Regions from separate parts of the Streptococcus sp. ALY_211 genome, predicted to be linked through region 1. Evidence: predicted binding sites of a transcription regulator. Region 1 holds the regulator's gene; the other holds the start of a gene.
The links. The regulator HrcA, encoded in region 1, represses chaperone genes, less so after heat shock. The targets are predictions, from matches to a motif close to TTAGCACTCNNNNNNNNNGAGTGCTAA.
Positions count from the first base shown of each region.

Region 2: a site for HrcA is predicted at 2,653-2,679, ahead of AC4HAJ_RS03565 (ATP-dependent Clp protease ATP-binding subunit). Genes of this name have one in related genera too.

Region 1 covers NZ_JBZFUN010000010.1:21,022-30,447, forward strand. The annotation lists gene AC4HAJ_RS07595 (PFL family protein) at 1-1,187, shown strand, start outside; gene AC4HAJ_RS07600 (histidine phosphatase family protein) at 1,276-1,968, shown strand; gene AC4HAJ_RS07605 (M15 family metallopeptidase) at 1,962-2,675, shown strand; gene AC4HAJ_RS07610 (glycoside hydrolase family 73 protein) at 2,706-3,281, shown strand; gene hrcA (heat-inducible transcriptional repressor HrcA) at 3,409-4,443, shown strand; gene grpE (nucleotide exchange factor GrpE) at 4,454-5,011, shown strand; gene dnaK (molecular chaperone DnaK) at 5,191-7,020, shown strand; gene dnaJ (molecular chaperone DnaJ) at 7,444-8,574, shown strand; gene truA (tRNA pseudouridine(38-40) synthase TruA) at 8,684-9,426, shown strand, end outside; gene AC4HAJ_RS07640 (bifunctional hydroxymethylpyrimidine kinase/phosphomethylpyrimidine kinase) at 9,426-9,426, shown strand, end outside.
Region 2 covers NZ_JBZFUN010000003.1:58,254-67,679, reverse strand. The annotation lists gene AC4HAJ_RS03585 (amino acid ABC transporter ATP-binding protein) at 1-239, opposite strand, end outside; gene AC4HAJ_RS03580 (amino acid ABC transporter permease) at 239-928, opposite strand; gene AC4HAJ_RS03575 (YkuJ family protein) at 1,209-1,439, opposite strand; gene argF (ornithine carbamoyltransferase) at 1,584-2,558, opposite strand; gene AC4HAJ_RS03565 (ATP-dependent Clp protease ATP-binding subunit) at 2,787-5,072, shown strand; gene AC4HAJ_RS03560 (NUDIX hydrolase) at 5,196-5,648, shown strand; gene AC4HAJ_RS03555 (DUF1827 family protein) at 5,793-6,095, shown strand; gene ileS (isoleucine--tRNA ligase) at 6,352-9,147, opposite strand.

The sequences.
Region 1 (9,426 bases):
AGGCTGGTAAGCTCGTAGCTGTTGGGGATGAGATTTCTGCTGAGTTAGGGATTCCGATTGTTAATAAGCGTGTATCAGTGACGCCTATCTCTATTATAGGAGCAGCGACTGATGCTGAAGATTACATTCCCCTAGCTAAGGCACTAGATAGGGCAGCAAGAGAAATTGGGATTGATTTTATAGGAGGATTTTCAGCTCTGGTTCAAAAGGGTTACCAGAAGGGGGATGAGATCCTTATTCGATCAATCCCACGAGCTCTTGCTGAGACGGAGTATGTCTGTGCATCTGTTAATATTGGTTCTACTAAATCGGGTATTAATATGACCGCTGTTGCTGATATGGGACATATCATTAAAGAAACTTCGCAAGCTTCTGATATGGGACCAGCTAAGTTGGTTGTTTTTGCTAATGCTGTTGAAGATAATCCTTTTATGGCTGGGGCCTTCCATGGTGTTGGTGAGGCTGATGTTATCATTAATGTCGGTGTTTCTGGTCCTGGTGTAGTAAAGCGTGCTCTCGAAAAAGTTCGTGGGGAAAGTTTTGATGTTGTGGCAGAGACAGTTAAAAAGACGGCTTTTAAAATTACACGTATTGGTCAACTGGTTGGTCAGATGGCTTCTGAGCGTCTTGGCGTTAAGTTTGGTATTGTTGATTTATCTCTCGCTCCAACACCTGCTGTAGGAGATTCGGTGGCTCGAGTGTTAGAGGAAATGGGATTGGAGACAGTAGGGACTCATGGGACAACGGCTGCTTTGGCCTTGCTGAATGATCAGGTTAAAAAAGGTGGTGTTATGGCTTGTAACCAAGTTGGTGGTTTATCGGGTGCTTTTATTCCTGTGTCTGAAGATGAGGGAATGATCGCTGCCGTCCAAAATGGATCGCTTAATCTCGAAAAGTTAGAGGCCATGACAGCTATTTGTTCTGTGGGATTGGACATGATTGCTATTCCAGAGGATACCCCAGCTGAGACTATTGCTGCTATGATTGCTGATGAAGCTGCTATTGGTGTGATTAATATGAAGACAACCGCTGTTCGAATTATTCCACAGGGTAAAGAAGGCGATATGATTGAGTTTGGTGGTTTGCTTGGTTCGGCTCCAGTGATGCCTATCAATAAAAATTCCTCTGTTGAATTTATCTCACGTGGAGGACAAATTCCTGCTCCTATTCATAGTTTTAAAAACTAATAGTGTTATGACATCTGTCTTAATGGGCAGGTGTTTTATTCGACCTAAATTTGATATAATAAACAAAATAACTAAAGAAGGTTTTACTATGGTTAAAACAAGATTATTTATAGCAAGACATGGAAAAACTATGTTTAATACGATTGGGCGTGCTCAAGGTTGGTCTGATACTCCGCTTACTCAAGAAGGGGAGCAAGGGATACATGAACTTGGACGGGGACTTAAGCTTGCTGGTGAGTCATTTGTTGCTGCTTATTCTAGTGACAGTGGTCGAACGATACAAACTATGGAGATTGTTCTGGAGGAATTAGGTCAAGAAAGTATTCCCTATAAGAGAGACAAGAGAATCCGTGAGTGGTGCTTTGGCAGTCTAGACGGTGGTTATGATGCCGAGTTATTTCATGGTGTCATGCCTCGGGTTTCTGACAAGCCTATGGAAGATATGACTTATGAGGAGATGGCTGAAGCTATTGTTGATGTTGATACGGCAGGCTGGGCTCAACCGTGGCCGGTTCTCAAGAATAGAATCTTAGAGGGTTTTATAAGTATAGCGAATGAGGTGTCTTCTAATGGAGGCGGAGATGTGATTGTTGTCAGTCATGGCATGACCATTGCTACTTTAATTTATTTGCTTGATCCTAGTAGCCCCCGTATTGCCTTGGATAATGGTAGTGTCTCGGTACTATCCTATGAAAATGGTCGCTTTACGATTGATGCTATAGGTGATATGAGTTATCGCCAGCAGGGACGCTTGGATAGAGAAAGGACAAGCTCATGCTGAAGAAGCGTGGTCGTTTAGCTATTGTCTTTTTAGTTCTTGGGAGCCTCTTAGTTTTATGTTTGGTTTTTGGGGGGCGGAATAAGCCTGTTTCGCTTTCTACTGGTTCTTCTAAACCTTCGTCTCAATCTGGTGGGGCACAGATGTTAGCAAAGGCTGATGATTGGGAATTGATTCTGGTCAATAGAAAGCATATGACTAAGGAATTGAATCCTGAACTTGCTTGGGTTGAAAATGTTCAAGTGGATGCGCGTATTAAAAGCGATGTTGAATCGTTTTTGGCAGCAGCTAGACGGATAGACGAGAAGGAACATTTGATATCGGGTTACCGAAGCGTTAGTTATCAGGAGGGCTTGTTCAATAGTTATGTTGAGCAGGAGCAGCTTGATCATCCATCTTGGACACATGATCAAGCTGTAAAAAAGGTGCAGACCTATTCACAGCCATCTGGAGCTAGTGAGCATCAGACGGGATTAGCTATCGATATATCTACTGTTGATAGTCTCAACAGCAGCGATCCTGCTACGGTAGAGCGTCTCAGAAAAATAGCTCCTAAATATGGCTTTGTTTTGCGGTTTGATAAGAGTAAGTCCGAGATCACTGGTGTAGGGTATGAGGACTGGCATTTTCGATATGTCGGTAAAGATTCTGCTGAGTATATGGAAAAGCACAAGCTTAGTTTAGAGGAGTATGTTGAACAGTTATCTTAATAATGAGGAGAAGATAATATGAGGACAAGGATGAAGCCACCAGTGTTTCTGACGATTCTTGGTGTGGTTCTTTTAAGTCTAATTGTATTGTTGAGCTTGAATGTCAAGCCGAAATCAATAGACACTAAAGTAAAAACAGCTTACAGTAAGCGAGAATTTATTACCCAAATAGCTCCTATGGCTAAAGAGTTATCGGATAATTATGGGGTTGATGCTTCTGTGATTATTGCCCAAGCAGCTCAAGGGTCTGATTTTGGGACAAATTTGTTGTCGGTTCGCTATCATAATGTGATGAGAACGGTCGCAGAGCCAGGGGAAGCTAAGGTTGTTTTATCAGCACAGTCTTATGAATCTAACCATTGGAAGAAAGTTAAGCAACCCTATGCTGTTTACAGGAGTTGGGAGGATAGTCTACAGGACTACCTACAGAGTTTAAGCTCCAATAGGGATTATAAGTCTCTTTATAAAATGTTAGCGACTTCGAATGATTACTTGCAGTCGGCGCAGGCCTTACAGCATTATGGATTTAGCACAGATCCCGACTATGGCGTTCAGCTGGTAAAGATTATCGAAGATTACAACTTGACACGCTATGATAAAAATTAGCACTCTTTTTAAAAGAGTGCTAATTTTTTAGCCTTTTTGCTTGACATCCCCTTATAGAAGGGTATAATGGAATCATAAGTTAGCACTCGGGTGATGGGAGTGCTAAACTATCAGGGGAGGGGTCGGTATGATTACACAGCGGCAAAATGATATTTTAGCTATGATTGTGCATTTATTTACTCAGACTCACGAACCTGTGGGGTCAAAGGTGTTACAAAATTATATCTCGTCTAGCAGTGCTACTATTCGAAATGATATGGCAGCGCTGGAAGAGGTTGGCTTGCTGGAAAAAGCGCACACTTCGAGTGGCCGCTTGCCTAGTAGGCAGGGGTTTCAATATTATGTGAATCATCTATTGAGCTTGGAACCTTTAGAAGAATCGGAGCTTTATGATTTAGTAGGTGCCTTTGATTTCGAATTTTTTAAATTAGATGATCTTTTACAAAAGGCAAGTGATATCTTATCTGATGTAACTGGTTATACGGCGATTACTTTAGATGTGGAGCCAAAGAATCAGCGGTTAACATCCTTTGATATTGTTAAGCTTGGTCAGCATGATGCTTTGGCTGTTATGACCTTTGATCATTCTAATACGGTGACTAGTCAGTTTGCCATCCCTAAAAATTTTTTGGATGAAGATTTGCAAATTTTTACTAGCCTGGTCAGAGAGCGCTTGTTAGAGCGATCGGTGATGGAAATTCATTATCGGATATTGACAGAGATTCCTCAAATTGTTCAACGTTATTTTAAGATCACAGATAATGTCTTGGAATTGTTTGAGCATATCTTTAAGGAAATGTTTGTTGAAAAGCTGTTTATATCAGGAAAGGAGAGAATTCTTCAATTTTCAGATATTGAGCGCTATCGCTTGTTAGATCATCATCAGGAATTAGCCTTGGATATCAGACAGCACTTGGATGATTCACAAGCCTATGCTATTAGTCTAGCTCAGGAAGGTCAAGCTGGTCTGGAAGCTATTAGCCGGGTCTCTTATAAATTTTTGATCCCCTATAGAGGTTTTGGCAGTATTAGTCTTTTGGGTCCTGTGACACTTGATTACCAGTACTCCTTAGAGATTCTGAGGGTGGTCGGTCAGATCCTGACTCTCAAGCTGGCAGATTTTTATCGCTATTTAAATAGTAATCACTATGAAGTCCATTAGAGGAGGTTTTATGTCAGAAGATATTAAAAAAGAAAATGAAGCAGTTGCGGAAGAAGAAATTTCTGAAACAGAAGAAACTATACAGGAGCAAGAGTCAGTCGATTCAGAAGTTGAGGAAGTTGCTGCAGACCCATCCGAACTTGAGCAGGCCCAAGCCAAAGCAGAAGAATTTGAAAATAAATTCTTGCGTGCTCATGCTGAGATGCAGAATATTCAGCGTCGCGCCAACGAAGAGCGCCAGCAGCTGCAGAAGTACCGCTCGCAAGATTTGGCTAAGGGCATTCTACCTAGTCTCGATAATCTTGAGCGGGCCTTAGCAGTTGAGGGGTTAACTGATGATGTTAAAAAGGGTCTTGAAATGGTACAAGAAAGCCTGATCCAAGCTCTTAAAGAAGAGGGTGTAGAGGAAGTTGCAGTTGATAGTTTTGATCACAACTTCCATATGGCTGTTCAAACTTTACCAGCTGATGAGGAACATCCTGCAGAGAGCATTGCAGAAGTCTTCCAAAAGGGTTATAAACTGCACGATCGCCTGCTTCGTCCAGCCATGGTTGTGGTATATAACTAGTCAATAATGATGGGTATTAAAACATCTCATCATTATACGGCAACATTGCCTGGACTTCTTACTATCTCACGCTGTAACTATGCGATGATGGCTAATCAATAAGATTGAACTAATTGTGTCCGAGATGACCTTAAACTATTATCATAAAAGTAAAAATAATATTAAAAGAGGAAAAAGAGATGTCTAAAATTATTGGTATTGACTTAGGAACAACAAACTCGGCAGTTGCCGTTCTTGAAGGAACTGAAAGTAAAATTATCGCTAATCCAGAAGGTAACCGTACAACGCCTTCTGTTGTATCTTTTAAAAATGGTGAAATTATTGTCGGTGATGCTGCTAAGCGTCAAGCTGTGACTAATCCAGAAACCATTATTTCTATTAAATCTAAAATGGGAACATCTGAGAAAGTCTCAGCAAATGGTAAAGAATATACGCCACAAGAAATTTCAGCAATGATTCTTCAATACCTTAAAGGGTATGCTGAAGATTACCTTGGTGAAAAAGTTGAAAAAGCTGTTATTACAGTTCCTGCTTACTTCAACGATGCCCAACGTCAAGCAACCAAAGACGCTGGTAAAATTGCTGGTCTTGAAGTAGAGCGTATCGTCAACGAACCAACTGCTGCGGCCCTTGCTTACGGTCTTGATAAGCAAGATAAAGATGAAAAAATCTTGGTATTTGACCTTGGTGGTGGTACTTTCGACGTATCAATCCTTGAATTGGGAGATGGTGTCTTTGATGTATTAGCTACTGCTGGTGATAATAAACTCGGTGGGGATGACTTTGACCAAAAGATTATTGATTTCTTGGTAGATGAATTCAAGAAAGAAAATGGCATTGATCTTTCTACTGATAATATGGCTTTGCAACGCTTGAAAGATGCTGCTGAAAAGGCTAAAAAAGATCTATCGGGTGTAACGCAAACACAAATTAGCTTGCCTTTCATCACTGCTGGTGAAGCAGGTCCTCTTCACTTGGAAGTATCATTGACCCGTGCTAAGTTTGATGATTTGACTCGTGATCTGGTTGAGCGCACTAAGACTCCTGTTCGCCAAGCCTTGTCTGACGCTGACTTGACTCTGGCAGAAATCGATGAAGTTATCTTGGTCGGTGGTTCAACGCGTATTCCTGCTGTTGTTGAAGCAGTTAAGGCTGAAACTGGTAAAGAACCAAATAAATCTGTGAATCCTGACGAAGTTGTTGCTATGGGTGCTGCTATTCAAGGTGGAGTTATCACTGGTGATGTTAAGGATGTCGTTCTTCTTGATGTTACACCGTTGTCACTCGGTATCGAAACTATGGGTGGTGTCTTCACGAAGTTGATTGATCGCAACACAACCATCCCAACTTCTAAGTCACAAGTCTTCTCAACTGCTGCTGATAATCAACCCGCTGTTGATATTCATGTCCTTCAAGGGGAACGCCCAATGGCTGCAGATAATAAAACGCTTGGACGTTTCCAATTGACTGATATTCCAGCAGCTCCTCGTGGTGTGCCACAAATCGAAGTGACATTCGATATCGATAAAAACGGTATTGTATCTGTTAAGGCTAAAGACCTTGGTACGCAAAAAGAACAACACATCGTTATCAAATCAAATGACGGTCTTTCTGAAGACGAAATTGAACGTATGATGAAAGATGCAGAAGCTAATGCGGATGCTGATGCTAAGCGTAAGGAAGAAGTTGATCTTCGTAACGAAGTTGACCAAGCGATCTTTGCAACAGAAAAGACTATTAAAGAAACTGAAGGCAAAGGCTTTGATGCTGAGCGTGATGCTGCTCAATCAGCTCTCGACGACTTGAAGAAAGCCCAAGAAGATAATAATCTTGACGATATGAAGGCTAAACTCGAAGCCCTCAATGAGAAAGCACAAGCTCTTGCTGTTAAAATGTACGAGCAAGCTGCAGCTGAGCAACAAGCAGCTGGTGCAGATGGCACAGCTGATGCTGGTTCATCAGATAAGGGCGGAGACGATGTCGTAGACGGTGAGTTTACAGAGAAGTAAAAACCTTCGGGGAAGGTTTTTAGCCCCTGAGCTTAGAAACTAGAAGCGAAGGGTTCAGGACCGAAGGATTATTTTATCCCGAGTTTGAAAAAGCATTTAATATCGAAATGCTTTTCAAGCGTCGTAAGATAGTCAGCAGTAGGTCTTAAGAGTAGTAAGGATAAAAGCCAATCACAGAGGTTGCAAGCCGGCCTCTGTTTTTGGGTAGTAGCGTCAGTGCAAAAAGATAGATTTTCATAGGATGTAAATATCTGTTGTCAAATCTCCTATTTTGGCGGTGTCCATCAAACGCCTTTAATATCATAACGAAAGGAATTGAACCCGCCCTAAAAGCCGTGTGAAAAAAGACAAATTGTCTAGAAAATCAGGGTTTTCTGCCAATTTTCTATTTTCACTTTGCTTTTTACGGGCTTGGTATCTTATATGAACAATACAGAATATTATGATCGTCTGGGGGTGTCTAAGGACGCCAGTCAAGACGAGATAAAAAAAGCTTATCGCAAGATGTCTAAAAAATATCACCCAGATATCAATAAGGAACCTGGGGCTGAGCAAAAATATAAGGAAGTTCAAGAAGCCTATGAAACCTTGAGTGATGAGCAAAAACGTGCTGCCTATGACCAGTATGGTCCAGATGGTGCCAATGCTGGTTTTGGCGGTGGCGGTTTTGGTGGCTTTGATGGCGCTGGTTTCGGTGGCTTTGAAGACATCTTTTCGAGCATTTTTGGTGGCGGTGCTAATCGTAACCCTAATGCACCACGTCAAGGTGATGATCTCCAGTACCGTTTGAACTTGGATTTTGAAGAGGCAGTTTTTGGTACTGAAAAGGATGTTACCTACAATCGTGAAACAGAATGTCATACCTGTCATGGATCTGGAGCTAAGCCAGGTAGCAGTCCTGTAACTTGTAGCCGCTGTCACGGTCAAGGTGTGATCACGGTTGATACCCAAACACCGCTTGGTCGTATGCGCCGTCAAATCACTTGTGATGTCTGCCATGGTAGTGGTAAAGAGATCAAAGATCCTTGTCAAACTTGTCAAGGTTCAGGCCATGAGAGCCAAGCTCATAAGGTATCTGTCAAGGTGCCAGCAGGTGTTGAAACGGGTCAGCAAATCCGTTTGGCTGGTCAAGGAGAAGCAGGAACCAATGGTGGTCTTTACGGTGATTTATTCGTCATCATTAATGTTCTCCCTAGTCAAAAATTTGAGCGTGATGGTTCTACTATTTACTATACTTTGAATATCAGTTTTGCTCAGGCAGCTCTTGGTGATGTCGTTGAGGTTCCGACTGTCCATGGTGATGTTGAAATGACGATTCCAGAAGGGACACAGACGGGTAAAACCTTCCGTTTGAAAGGTAAGGGAGCACCTCGATTGCGTGGCGGCGGTCAAGGAGATCAACATGTAACGATCAATGTCGTGACACCAACTAAATTAAATGATGCTCAACGTCAGGCTCTAAAAGAATTGGCTAAGGCTAGTGGCGAAGAGGAAATTCATCCTAAAAAGAAGGGCTTCTTTGATAAAATGAAGGATGCTTTTGAAACAGATTAGATAGACAAAGAGGGGCGTTGGCCTCTCTTTTGTTTGGATAAAAACTATAGGGGGACAGTTTTGAGATTTGTCCCTAGTCAGTTGATCTGTCTGATGTTAAAATGATGTCATGGTAAGGTATAAAGCAGTCATTTCATACGATGGCACATTGTTTGCAGGGTTTCAACGACAAAGCTCAGAGCGTTCGGTACAAGAAGAACTAGAAAAAACCTTGACTCGTCTAAATAGTGGCAGTTCGGTTTTGGTTCATGGAGCAGGTCGTACAGATAGTGGCGTCCATGCTTATGGTCAGGTAATTCATTTTGATCTGCCCCAGCGGCGTGACGAAGAACGCTTGCGTTTTGCTTTGGATACACAATCGCCAGAGGATATTGATGTGGTGAGTATTGAACAGGTATCTGATGACTTTCATGCACGTTACAATAAGCACAGTAAAACGTATGAGTTTTTAGTTGATGTCGGTCGTCCTAAAAATCCTATGATGAGAGCCTATGCAACCCATTTCCCTTATCCAGTAGATCTGGATCTCATGCAAGAAGCGATTAAGGATCTGATAGGTACTCACGATTTTACAGGATTTACTGCATCGGGGACATCTGTGGAAAACAAGGTCAGAACCATAACACAAGCTAATGTGGTTTGTGATCCTAAGACTGGTTTTCTTGTTTTTACCTTTTCAGGTAATGGTTTTCTCTACAAGCAGGTCCGCAATATGGTTGGGACCTTGCTTAAGATTGGTAATGGACGTCTACCGGTCAGTCAGATTAAATTGGTTTTGGATTCTAAAGACCGTAATCTTGCTGGGCCAACGGCGGCTGGTAACGGCTTATATCTCAAGGAGGTTATCTACGA
Region 2 (9,426 bases), on a different contig from region 1:
CGCATCTTGAAAATATCGTTAGTCTTATCTGTAATATCCACACCTTCAAAGCTGACTGTACCCTTAGTAGGAACTTCGAGGAGATTCATTGTCCGAAGAAAGGTTGACTTACCAGAACCGGACGGGCCGATAATAACAACGACCTCCCCCTTATTGATCTCCAGGTCGATTCCTTTTAGCACCTGGTTGTCTCCAAAATACTTGTGCAGATTTTTAATTGAAATTAAGGTCTCTGTCATTATTTTTGTCCTTTCCCAAGGCGATTTTCAAGTGCCTTTTGACCAGCCGTCAAAACTGTTGTCAATACGAGGTAGTAGAATGCAGCAAACAAGAGGGGCTCAAGCGGAATATAGGTGGATGACATCACAGACTGTGCTCCATTCCACAATTCCATAATACCGATCGTTTGCAACAGGGAACTGTCTTTAATAATAGTGATAAACTCATTGCCTAGGGCTGGAAGAATATTTCTAAATGCTTGTGGCAGTACCACATAGCGCATAGCTTTAGCTGGCTTGATCCCTAGGGAGTAGGCAGCTTCCAGCTGACCTTTTGGTACAGCTTCAATACCTGCACGTACAATCTCAGAAATATAGGCACCACTGTTCAGTGATAGGATGATAACCCCTGGGATCAAACGTGAAAAGTCTAACTCAACGGTTCCAAATCCAATAGAAGGGGCATTTTTAAAATCCATCCATAAGAAGGCGATCATGATTTGAACAACCATTGGTGTCCCACGAAAGACCCACACATAAAGACTAACGATCCAGTTTAAAATCTTGCTCTGTGAGCGTTTGGCCAAGGCGACCAAGACACCTAGGATGGTCCCAAACAAAACCACACAGATAGAAATGGCAATGGTGACGATAACGCCGTAATTGAAGTAACCCCAATATTTGGGTAAAAATGAAAAATCAAAGTTCACTAGACTATTCCCCTTGTTATGCTGATGGTCTCTCTATGCAAGCCAAAACATTAGTTGGTATAGAGATTAGTTATATTCATCCAAAAGAGCAGTAATAAGGATGAATTATTGTATATAGTTTAGCATAATTTGTATAAACATACAATAACTATTGATAAAAAATAAAAAAACAAGTCTATGACAAAAGTCCAGACTTGTTAACAGTTTTTTGTCCGACTCTCTTTTGATGGCTAATGCTCATTGTGAGAGTCTGTCGGAATACTATTTCTAGCTTATCTATTTAATAAATAAGATCATAGATTTCCATAGCGATGAGGTCAATGCTGTCAAATGTATATGTTTCACGAGCATTGACATCACGCAATGTGAAGACCGGTCCATTTTCTGGATCGTTAGCAAATGATACTTCTGCTACGACAACACCTTCGCGCTCAAAATTACGCTTCAAATTATTACCATCAGTGGCCATTAATTGAAGACGATCAATAATTCTCACCAAATGTGATTCCATATCGTTTCTCCTTAGCTAAGACACAGCTTTTATAACGAAGCTAGCCCCAATATGTTTTAATCTTTTTTATTTTACCATAAAGTCTGTTATTGTCATAGATGAAAGGTTAAAACATCTGTAAATTTCAGAAGCGGTTAGCCTCTCTTAATCACTTTTATAAGAATTATAGATAATAGCCTTGATCGCATGCATACGGTTCTCAGCCTCCTGAAAAATGTAGGGACTATATTTTTGAAAGACTTGGTCTGTAATTTCTAGCTCACTGTAGCCATATTTATCATAGATCTCTTGACCGATAATCGTCTGCGTATCGTGAAAAGCTGGCAGGCAGTGCATGACGATAAGATCAGGATTTTCAGCAGCCATGATTAACTCTTGGTTAACCTGATAAGGCAGCAGTAAATCGATCCTATCCTTAAAATCGACCTCTTCTCCCATGGATACCCAAACATCAGTATAAATAATATCTGCTCCCTTAACTTCTGCGACATCATCTGTTATAACTAGCTCGGAGCCTGTATTATGCTGATGAGCCAAGTCAATGATGGCTTGCTCAGGCTGCAGAGATTCAGGAGCAATAATTTTACAATCTATTCCCAAAATAGCTGAGGTCACTAACAGAGAATTGGCCATATTATTGCGTCCATCCCCCATATAAACCAGTTTTAAACCATCCAGATGGCCGAATGTTTCTTTTATGGTCAGAAAATCTGCGATCATCTGGGTCGGGTGCCAGGTATCCGTCAGGCCATTCCAGACAGGAACGCCTGAGTAGGTTGCTAAATCTTCTACATCGGCTTGCTTATAGCCACGGTACTCAATGCCATCAAACATAGAACCTAGGACTTTAGCCGTATCCCTTACAGATTCTTTTTTGCCTAGTTGGATTTCATTTGCACCTAAGTAGGTCACCTGCATTCCTAAATCTTGGCCTGCTACTGTAAAGGCTGAGCGAGTTCTGGTCGAAGCTTTCTCAAAGATCAGGGCAATATTTAGCCCTTCTAGGTACCTGTGGACTTGTTTATCCTTTTTTAGTTGCTTAAACTTAGCGGCTTGATCGATTAACTCTAGCAGCTCTGCTTTGGTGAAATCTACTTCTTTTAAAAATGACTTAGCCATATTCTTTCCTCATTTTTGTATTTTTATACATAAATATTAGCATTTTATCGAATTTTGTCAAGATTTTATTGAATTTTATACATATCTTGATGTTTTAGCACTCTCTTCTATCGACTGCTAATTTTCCGATCTTTTTACTTGCTTTCTAACCTGTGAATGATATAATGACATCATAAGATTTGACCTTTATTGACTATAGAGGCCAGTCAATCCTCAGGAGGTATTCCTATGTTATGTCAAAATTGTAATCTCAATGATGCTAGCATTCATCTATATACTAATGTTAATGGGCAGCAAAAGCAGATTGATCTTTGCCAAAACTGTTATCAAATTATGAAGTCTGATCCTGAAAATCTCATCAACCAAAATCCAAGTAATCAATCTATGGAATCTTTCTTTGATGACTTTTTCGGAGATTTAAATAACTTTCGTGCTTTCAACCAAGATTTACCCAATACACCGCCAACCCAAGCTGGATCTGGTGGTAATGGTGGAAATCGAGGAGGACAAGGTAACCGGCGTCGTCCTCAACAAGAAGCTCCTAAGCAACCTCAAGGTCTCTTAGAAGAATTCGGTATTAATGTTACAGAGATCGCACGTCAGGGTAATATTGATCCTGTCATTGGACGTGATCAAGAGATCGTGCGTGTTATTGAAATTCTAAATCGCCGTACCAAAAATAATCCTGTCCTAATCGGAGAACCTGGTGTGGGTAAAACGGCTGTAGTCGAAGGTTTAGCCCAAAAAATTGTCGAGGGCAATGTGCCACAGAAACTGCAGAATAAGCAGGTCATTCGTCTGGATGTCGTCAGCCTAGTTCAAGGAACAGGCATTCGTGGTCAGTTTGAAGAGCGGATGCAAAAACTTATGGAAGAAATTCGTCAGCGTCGAGATGTCATTCTTTTTATTGATGAGATCCATGAAATTGTCGGTGCAGGTGGTACCAGTGATGGTAGCATGGACGCCGGTAATATCTTGAAGCCTGCTCTAGCACGTGGTGAACTGCAGTTGGTTGGTGCTACAACCCTCAACGAATACCGTATCATTGAAAAGGATGCGGCGCTTGAACGTCGTATGCAGCCAGTTAAAGTAGATGAACCAACGGTGGAAGAGACGATCACTATTCTACGTGGTATCCAGCCTAAATACCAGGATTACCACCACGTCAAGTATACTGACGACGCTATTGAAGCTGCGGCTGTTCTTTCCAACCGCTACATTCAGGATCGTTTCTTACCCGATAAGGCAATCGATCTACTAGATGAAGCCGGTTCTAAGATGAATTTGACCCTCAATTTTGTCGATCCGAAAGAAATCGATAAGCGTTTGATTGAGGCAGAAAATCTCAAGGCTCAGGCAACGCGTGATGAAGACTTTGAAAAGGCAGCTTATTTCCGTGATCAAATCGCCAAGTATAAAGAAATGCAGCAGCATGAGTTGACTGATCAGGAGATTCCAGTTATTACTGAAAAGCATATTGAAGCCATCATCGAGCAAAAAACTAATATTCCAGTCGGTGAATTAAAAGAGAAAGAGCAATCGCAACTGGTCAACCTAGCTGATGATCTCAAATCTCATGTCATTGGCCAAGATGATGCTGTTGATAAGATTGCCAAGGCAATACGCCGTAATCGGGTCGGTCTAGGTTCCCCAAATCGACCAATTGGTAGTTTCCTCTTCGTTGGTCCTACCGGTGTAGGTAAAACTGAACTGTCTAAACAACTAGCTATTGAGCTCTTTGGTTCTGCAGATAGTATGATTCGCTTCGATATGTCTGAATACATGGAGAAACACGCTGTCGCTAAACTTGTCGGAGCTCCTCCAGGATATGTCGGTTATGAAGAAGCCGGTCAATTAACCGAGCAGGTGCGTCGAAATCCTTATTCTCTTATTCTCTTAGATGAAGTAGAAAAAGCTCATCCTGATGTTATGCATATGTTCTTACAAGTACTGGATGATGGTCGTTTGACTGATGGTCAAGGACGGACTGTCAGCTTCAAAGATACTATCATCATCATGACTTCTAACGCTGGTACTGGTAAGGTTGAGGCTTCAGTTGGTTTTGGTGCTGCCCGTGAGGGACGGACTAACTCTGTTCTTGGTGAATTGAGCAATTTCTTCAGTCCAGAATTTATGAACCGCTTCGACGGTATTATCGAATTCCAGTCTCTCAGCAAGGATAACCTTCTGCACATTGTTGATCTTATGCTTGCTGATGTCAACAAACGCTTAGCAAGTAATTCTCTTCACTTGGAAGTGACCGATAAAGTCAAAGAAAAACTAGTTGATCTTGGTTACGATCCTAAGATGGGGGCTCGCCCATTACGTCGTACAATTCAAGATCATATCGAAGATGCTATTACCGATTTTTACCTTGAAAATCCTCAGGAACACAATTTTAAAGCGGTCATGACATCAAATGGCAATATTGTGATCAAGGCTGCTAAAAAAGCGGAAGAAAAATCGATTGATGAGCCTAAAGAAACTAGCTCTATTACTCAGTCTGATAACTAATACAAAATAAAAAGAAGCTTAGATCCAAGTAGGTTTTAAGCTTCTTTTTATGAGCACTGGCCTTCATCTAAAAGTTTGGTATAATGAAAGGGACGATAATACTTTTAGAAACGAGGTGCTCGTATGAATCGGCAACCTATATTTGGTCAAAAACTGGAAGGACAAGACTATGTTGAGCGCTATGGTGTTTATGCGGTCATTCCAAATCAGGATCGCACTGAGATTATTCTAGTTCAAGCTCCAAATGGTGCTTGGTTCCTGCCTGGTGGTGAGATTGAAGCCAATGAAGATCACATGCAGGCTCTCAATCGGGAATTGCTTGAAGAGCTTGGTTTTAGCGCTCAGATCGGTTCTTACTATGGGCAGGCAGATGAATACTTTTATTCTAGCCATCGTGATACCTACTTCTACAATCCAGCCTATATTTATGAGGTCACTCATTTTACGCAGATCAGTCAACCCTTGGAAGATTTCAATCATTTAGCCTGGTTTCCTATCGATCAAGCGATTGAAAAACTCAAAAGAGGCAGTCATAAGTGGGGGATCCAGCAGTGGAAAATTGACCATGACAACTAAAGATCCCCAACCAATTTGAAAAATAGTGCTATAATGGTTGTATATAAATCAAAGGGAATACCTCAGGCAGGCTGAAAAGATTTTTGATTGTACCTATCTTTACAGATTGCCCTTGGTCCGTCAGTTAGAGGAGATTAGATTACTATGAGACTTATCAATACAACTAGCAGCCACCCCACCTTAGTGCGCAATCAATTAACTAATACCGATGCTACCCTTGTTGAAGTCTACTCTGCTGGTAACAGTGATGTCGTTTTCTCTCAAGCGCCTGGTCATTATGAGCTTATCATTTCCAACCGTCACCGTGCCATCAAAGATAATGAAATTGAGACTATTCGTGAATTTTTCTTTAAGCGTAAAATTGATCCTGACATCATTATTCCTGGACAAATTCAATCTAGTCATACTGAAAAACTGATTGAAATTTCGATTCCTACAAAACAGTAATGAGCCATTAGGTATCTGGACAAGTGTCTAGATACTTTTATTTGTAAACAAAACCAAAGGGCCTGGAGCTTAGCTCCAAGCCTTTTCGTTTTATATAGAATTCACCAGATTCAGGTAAGGGGATAAAATCTGACTTAATTTTACTCCTGCACAATCTGCTTAGCAACAAGGGACACTGCTGATTTATTTTTTGTCATTGGGATTGTAACCGCCCAACTTAAACGGTTTATCAGCCTAGAAAGGCTAGTGATATTGGCTATTTATCAGTCACTTCAAAACCTTGAGCAAGGGCTTCTGGGAAATTATTCTCAATAATCTCTGCACAGTGGTCACAAACTGTTGCATGGTAGCTACGTTCTTTCGTTGTCTGATCGTTGCGGCGGCAGCGATCACAGACATCACCTGACGCATGCTCTACTCCAAAGGCTACTCCATCGAAGGTTACTACTGATTCTGGAGCATTTTCTTCACTAATTGTTAATTGTGAGACAATCAATAACTGGGCAATGTCACTCTTTAGACTATCTAGGAGAGCTTTTATCTGTGCATCTGCATAGATGGTTAAATGAGCTTCTAAAGACTTACCAATAACTTTAGCATTACGGGCTTCTTCCAAAGCTTTTTGAGCTTGTGTCCGCAGAGTCATAAAGGCTTCCCAAGTTTCAAGAATCTGCTCTTGACCAGCAAAGTTTTCTACTTCTGGCATTTCAGCTAGCTGGACAAATTCTTCATCCTCTTGATCCAGATAAGACCAGATCTCCTCTGCCGTATGCGGAAGGATTGGGGTCAAGAGCTTAGTGATCTTCACAAGAATATCATAGAAAACAGTCTGCATTTGACGGCGGACTAGGCTATCGGCTGCTTCAATGTAAACCACATCTTTCGCAAAATCTAAGTAGAAAGCTGATAAATCAACCGTTAAGAAGTTGTTGACTGCCTTATAAACAGCCATGAAATCGTATTGATTGTAAGCCTCTCGTATAGTTGCGACCAAATTATTGAACTTGATTGTCATGTATTGGTCAACAGGTCGAAGATCCTCGTAGGCTACTGCATCTGACTTTGTAAAGTCTGAAGTATTGGCCATCAAGAAGCGCAAGGTATTACGGATTTTACGATAGCTTTCGGATGTCTGTTTCAGGATATCCATGGAGATACGGACATCATTGCTAGTATCAACAGTTGATACCCATAGACGTAAGATTTCGGCACCAAACTGCTTTTCAATATCACTAGGAAGAATTGTATTTCCAAGTGATTTAGACATCTTTTCTCCCTTACCATCCAAAACGAATCCTTGGGACAAGACGGCTTTGTAAGGAGCATGCCCATTGACTGCAACAGAAGTAATCAAGGAAGAATTGAACCATCCACGGTACTGATCAGATCCTTCTAAGTAGAGATCTGCAGGATAACCTAGGTCTTCACGCTGATTCATGACGCCATTCCATGAAGAACCTGAGTCAAACCAGACGTCCATGATATCTGTTTCTTTGGTAAATTCACCATTGGGTGAACCTGGATGGCTATAGCCTTCTGGTAGGAGATCCTTGGCTTCCCAATCCCACCAGATCACGGATCCATGTTTCTCAAATAAATCAGCTACATGATCTGTTACATCCTTGGACATGATGGCAGTCCCATCTTCAGCATAAAAGATAGGCAGCGGTACTCCCCAAGCTCTCTGACGAGAAATAACCCAGTCACCTCGATCACGGATCATATTGTAGAGACGTGTTTTTCCCCAAGATGGTGAGAAGGTTGTCTTATCAATTTCATCTAAGATCTCTTGGCGGAATTTTGAAACTGAAGCAAACCACTGTGGAACAGCTCGCCATATAATTGGCTTTTTAGTCCGCCAGTCAAATGGGTAAGAATGAGAAATTTCTTCTTGAGCTAGAAGCAGGTCTCCCAATTTTTCAACAACCGTTGGAAGAACTTTATCGTAGAACTGTCCTTGGAAATCTGGCCCAGCTTCCTGCGTCATGATACCACGTCCATCGACTGTTACAGAAATTTCCAGGTTGTATTTGAGTCCAACATTATAGTCATCCTCACCAAATCCTGGTGCTGTGTGGACAATACCTGTTCCGGAATCAAGGGTGACATGCTCACCTAGCATAACGACTTCTTCTACAGCAGTATCCCAAGGGTGATCTGTCGTGATATACTCTAATTCATTACCCGTGTGCCGCTCTACAACACTGTAAGATTTCCAGCCAAATTTTTCCGCTAAGTTTGGCAGTAATTCTTCAGCCAAGACAAACTTGCGATCATCTCCTTCAACTTCGACAGTTGCATACACAAAGTCAGCTCCTACTGTCAATCCTCTTGAAGCTGTTACAGTAAAGGGAGTTGTTGTCCATACAACAATATAGGTATTATTGTCCAAAACACCCTTGCCATCTCGAACTTTGTTGGCATAAAAAAGTGAATTCGACACCAAATCATGATATTCAATTTCTGCTTCAGCCAGTGCAGATTCTGAAGACCAAGACCAATAGACCGGTTTAGCACCCCGATAGATATATCCTTTATCAGCCATTGCACCAAATACACGAATTTGGGCAGCTTCATAATCTGGTGTCAAGGTGACATAAGGATTATCCCAATCAGCCGATACACCCAAGCGTTTGAAATCCTCACGTTGCTTATCAACTTGAGAAAGCGCATAATCACGACACATTTTGAGGTATTCAGCTCGATCGATTTCTTTACGTTTAACACCCTTCTTAGCCAATACTTGCTCGATTGGCAAACCATGCGTATCCCAACCTGGATTATAGGGAGCACGAAAGCCCATCATGGATTTAGAGCGGATGATGATATCTTTAGAAATCTTGTTCAGGGCATGGCCAGCATGAATATTTCCATTAGCATAGGGAGGCCCATCATGAAGGAAAAAGCTTGGTTTATGCGCATTTAACTCCTGACGCTTTTGATACACTCCTGCCTCTTGCCAAGCAGCTTGCCATTGCGGTTCTTTATTGGGAAGACCTGCCCGCATAGGAAAGGCTGTCTTACCTAGATTCAATGTCTCTTTTAATTTCATGTTGCCTCCTTTTAAGCCTTAACAGTATTTTTTCAACTATGATTACCACGAGTAAAAAATAAAAAGCCTTCATCACATAAAGGACGAAAGCTCGCGGTACCACCTTAGTTCAGATTAGGCAAGCTAAGCGCCTAATCCCTTTAAATGATGATAAGGTAATCAACCTTCTATCCTACCTATCAGATAGAAAACTCTGGAATGATGATGACAATTCGAGAGATTGTAGGACTCACACCATCTCCTACTCGCTGATAATATCGAATTGTCCCCGTGTTTCCA